DNA from 2 places in the Gracilibacillus phocaeensis genome. Region 1 is predicted to be linked to the other one. Evidence: a T-box and tRNA genes for the amino acid it is inferred to sense, from the RefSeq annotation. Region 1 holds a T-box; the other holds one or more tRNA genes.
The links. A T-box is a leader RNA that pairs with one kind of tRNA and senses whether it is charged. The one in region 1 lies ahead of E0E32_RS15185 (valine--tRNA ligase), so its partner is inferred to be a tRNA-Val.
Positions count from the first base shown of each region.

Region 2: it encodes a tRNA-Val, which carries the amino acid that the T-box ahead of E0E32_RS15185 (valine--tRNA ligase) is inferred to sense. The anticodon was not compared.

Region 1 is NZ_LR131144.1:1,548,326-1,550,736, forward strand. Features, by position in the region: gene E0E32_RS15185 (valine--tRNA ligase) at 1-1,659, opposite strand, end outside; T-box leader at 1,713-1,941, opposite strand; gene E0E32_RS22655 (ABC transporter permease) at 2,021-2,215, opposite strand; gene E0E32_RS22660 (ABC transporter permease) at 2,280-2,411, opposite strand, start outside.
Region 2 is NZ_LR131144.1:1,388,011-1,390,421, forward strand. Features, by position in the region: gene E0E32_RS14430 (Rqc2 family fibronectin-binding protein) at 1-527, shown strand, start outside; tRNA gene E0E32_RS14435 (tRNA-Val) at 824-896, shown strand; gene E0E32_RS14440 (response regulator transcription factor) at 1,073-2,411, opposite strand, start outside.

The DNA of each region.
Region 1 (2,411 bases):
ATAACGCAGTGAATCAGCACCATATTTTTCGATAACCTCCATCGGATCAACCCCATTGCCTAATGACTTACTCATTTTACGGCCATCTGCAGCACGAACTAACCCATGGAGCAATACATCTTGGAACGGTCGCTGATCAGTAAATTCCTTTGATTGAAAAATCATCCGCGATACCCAGAAGAAAATAATATCATACCCTGTAACGAGTACATTGGTTGGGAAAAAGTGTTTAAATTCCTCCGACTCCAAATTCGGCCACTCTAAAGTAGAAAATGGCCATAAGGCAGAAGAAAACCATGTGTCCAACACATCCTGATCCTGTTCCCAATTCTCCTCATCAGCCGGGGCTTCCTTGCCAACATAGATCTCTCCAGTTTCTTTGTGATACCAAGCAGGAATACGGTGTCCCCACCATAATTGACGAGAAATACACCAGTCCCGAATATTCTCCATCCAGCGCAGATACGTTTTCTCAAAGCGTTCAGGAACAAAATGGACTTTCTCTTCATCTGTACCTTGTTGCATATCGATTACAGCATCTGCTAAAGGCTGCATGTGGACAAACCATTGCGTAGATAAATAAGGCTCTACTACAGCGCCACTTCGCTCCGAGTGTCCAACTGAATGCATGTGTTCTTCGATTTCAAATAGAACGCCTTGATCTTGTAAGTCTTTTACAATCTGTTGCCGACAATCAAAACGATCCAAGCCTTGATACTTACCAGCATTTTCATTCATGGTGCCGTCCTCATTCATAATCAACACTCGCTCTAATTGATGGCGTTCCCCCACCTCAAAGTCATTGGGGTCATGAGCAGGGGTGATCTTTACAGCACCCGAACCAAATTCCATATCAACATAAGCATCAGCAACAATCTCGATTTCACGACCAATGATAGGTAGTTTTACCTTTTTGCCAATTAAGTGCTGATAGCGCTCATCGTCTGGGTGAACGGCTACCGCGGTATCTCCAAGCATCGTCTCCGGTCTTGTTGTCGCAATCTCAATATGACCGGAACCATCTACTAAAGGATATCTCATATGGTAGAAATGTCCTTGAACATCTTGATAGATCACCTCAATATCCGATAGCGCCGTTTTTGTATCAGGATCCCAGTTGATAATATATTCTCCACGATAAATGAGATCTTTTTCATATAATTTCACAAAAACCTCTTTTACCGCTTCGGATAATCCTTGATCAAGGGTGAAGCGTTCGCGGGAATAATCGAGACCTAATCCAAGCTTTTCCCACTGTTTCCGAATGAAGCCGGCATATTCTTCTTTCCAATTCCAGGCTTGCTCGAGAAATTTATCCCGTCCTAGATCATGGCGTGAAACACCTTCTTCACGCAGTTTGGCCTCCACTTTCGCTTGAGTAGAAATTCCAGCATGGTCCATCCCCGGCAAATATAATACATCATAACCTTGCATTCTTTTCACTCTCGTAATAATATCTTGCAAAGTCGTATCCCAAGCATGACCGATGTGCAGCTTCCCTGTGACATTTGGCGGTGGGATAACGATTGTAAATGGTTCCTTACTGGTATCATTCTGTGCTTCAAAATATTTTCCCTCTATCCATTTCTGATACCTGCCTTGCTCAACGGCAGCAGGATCATATTTTGACGGCAAATTTACTTCCGGCTGTTGTGTCATGTCTCTTCCTCCTTTTTCTGTGGACATTACAAAACCCTTCTCATCCTATTATATAAAAGGACGAAAAGGGTTAACTTCCGCGGTACCACCTTTGTTTATAGACAACCTGCCTATACACTCATTCAAGAAAATAACGGTTCCCACCGGCTAAACCTACTCGATTTTCAGCATAGCTGCTCTCAAGGCTACCTTCCTTCATCCCTTTTCGAGAAAACCTTTCAGCCAGTGGGTTTTCCTCTCTTTCGAACGGTGTGAAGTACTCTTCCTCATCAATGCATTTCATTGTTTATTTCTCATTACGTTATATGTTATTGTAGCTAAAAGGGTGTTCATTCGTCAAGTTTATTGTTAGAAAGTTCTATCACTTAAGCTGGGCATATCGATTAAAGAAGGTTTTATAGCCAAAATATAAAAACAGAATAACCGATAGAGAAACATTGCCCACCACACCCAGCATGATGACAATTTGATATTTGATCGCGTCTAAAGGCCCGGCACCTGATAAAATCACTCCAGTCATCCTACCCGGCAAAAATACGATTCCCATTCCGATCATACGGTGAATCGTTAGTAAAATAATCGAATCAAAGACATAATTTATAATCCCTTGAGGTCGCCCCTCACATTAGAGCTGCCTCTAATTCCTTTCTGTTGGCCTGATAACCCGTCAAAGCTGCTACCCCTAAGGTAATCCCTGTCATTGAATTTCCTACCAGCAAGACGACTATGGAGATAAAGTAACGAGGGTCACA
Region 2 (2,411 bases), 160 kb from region 1:
AAACCCATCAAGAGATCCGCTACTTGGATGAAATCATCGAACAAATCGAGACGGCACGAGAAGATGATATTGAAGAAATTCGTGAAGAATTACAAGAACAAGGCTATCTCAAAAGAAAAGCTGCTCAAAAAAAGCAGAAGAAAAAGCCTACCAAACCAACACCTGAACGGTTTCTTTCCTCTGATGGCACCGAAATCTTGGTTGGAAAAAACAACAAGCAGAATGAACATTTAACCAATCGCATCGCACGTAAAAATGATATTTGGCTGCACACAAAAGATATACCAGGCTCCCATGTCGTCATTCGTTCCGAACAACCTACGGAGAACACCTTACACGAAGCTGCTCAGCTGGCCGCCAATTTCAGCAAATCGAGGCATTCTTCATCGGTACCTGTCGATTACACATTAATTAGACATGTAAAAAAGCCGAACGGAGCCAAACCTGGGTTTGTTACGTATGATAATCAGAAAACCTTGTTTGTGACACCGGATGCCAGTATGGTGGAAAAGTTAAAACAGGGATAATGTGAAAGGAGTGCCTTGAGACGAGGTACTTCTTCACATATTTGCTACTCCGCTTCACCATTCAACTCAAACGCCCCCATCGTAACCCTATGCAATTTCATCGGTGAAAGGCCTTGAAGTGAATCATTTGTCAATTCTGCTAAATGAGTTATTGTTATGATGGGAATTTCGCCTTATTATCTACTAACTATCACCAAAACATATAGAAAAAAGTAACGATTGACAAACTATCAAGATTATATTTATAATATCTATGGGAGTTGTCACCCTTTTACAATCAATCACCATAGCATCACGATTCCGTAGCTCAGCTGGGAGAGCGCTACCTTGACAGGGTAGAGGTCGCTGGTTCGAGACCAGTCGGAATCATACAAGACGCTATAAACCGTATAAGCAACGGGATATAGCGCCTTTTTATGTGGTGAATTGTACACAAGGTTTGTCTGATGACATAGCGTATGGAGAAGTTCGGCTACCTCCATTGAGTTGGTGAAAATCCAAATAAAAGAAAAGATGAGGCAAATCCTGTTCATCACCTTTCCTTTTTACTTTGCCTTTACCCCGTTCCATTTCATTCCTCTGTATTCTAAAGGGGTACAGCCCACTTGTTTTTTAAATACCTTAATAAAATAACTTTGATGGTCATAACCTAACTGCGCGCAAATACCGCCAACTGAGATATCCGTTCGTTCCAGCAAATCCTTGGCTTGTTCCATTTTACACTGTTTTACATATTCTACAAAGGTAATTTGCATTTCTTTCTTAAACAGACGACTAAAATAGCTAGGATTCAAATATAAATGCTCTGCCACTTCATCTAGCGACAATTTCTTATGCAGATGATGGGATACATAATAGCAGGCTTTGATTACATCTTTATGATACTTATTTTTTAAATGTTGTGATGTCTTTTGTAAGGTTTTCTCCACAAAATGGATGAGCCAGTCTTGCAGTTCATAGATAGTATTCAAATAGAAAATTTCTTCCTGTAAGACTTCTACATGGGACGACTGCTTGGGAATCGTTCGCAGTTGCATATTCACATCCAACATCAAGCGGAGAAACCATTCCTTGACCACCTGGGGATGATATCGTTTATCCACACAAATATTAATCCAATCTGTCAGTTTCTTTTTGAGTGTTTCTATATCACGTTCAAATAATACATTCTTTAACTGTGCTCCAGCTTCTTCAAAATGAGAAAATATTTCTTGATCTTGTTGATCTGTTAATGACTGTTCTGTTTTATTTATAACTGTGTCACGTCGACTATAAAATAATTGTCTTTCACTAGATAGCAAGGATTGTATTTCTTGTCTAACTTGTCGTCTTTCTCCTTGTTTTCCCAAAATAAAGGTAATATCCACTGATAGATATTCCTTGATTACATTCCGGAATTGCTGCAGTAATACACGTAGCTCACCAAAACTATCATGTTTAATGGAGGCTTGACAGGGATAAAAAATAAAGCCCTTCTGGTATTCAAAATGGATACAATGTATATTTTGTTGCGTTTGTACCATTTCTTGAATAAAATTCTGCATAGCAAATTGTAATATATCGATAGAGATAAATTCCTTCTTCACCTCGTAATAATTATGAATAAAATAATGTACCGGAATATATAGAGGGGCCGTTAATAGTTCTAATAAAGTAGTTGATGAGCCTTGAATCATCTGTTGCAACAACCTTTGTTTTTCCAGATCATGATTCATCTTAACTTGACGCTGCAATTTTTTAACCTCATCTATTCGATTATGATTACGATCAAGCTGTTCTTTACATGATAATAGTACTGTTTGTAAGTTTTCGGACTCTAACGTCTCTTTTAAAATGTAATCTTGTACTTCTAGCTTCAATGCTTGCTGTGCATAGGCAAATTCA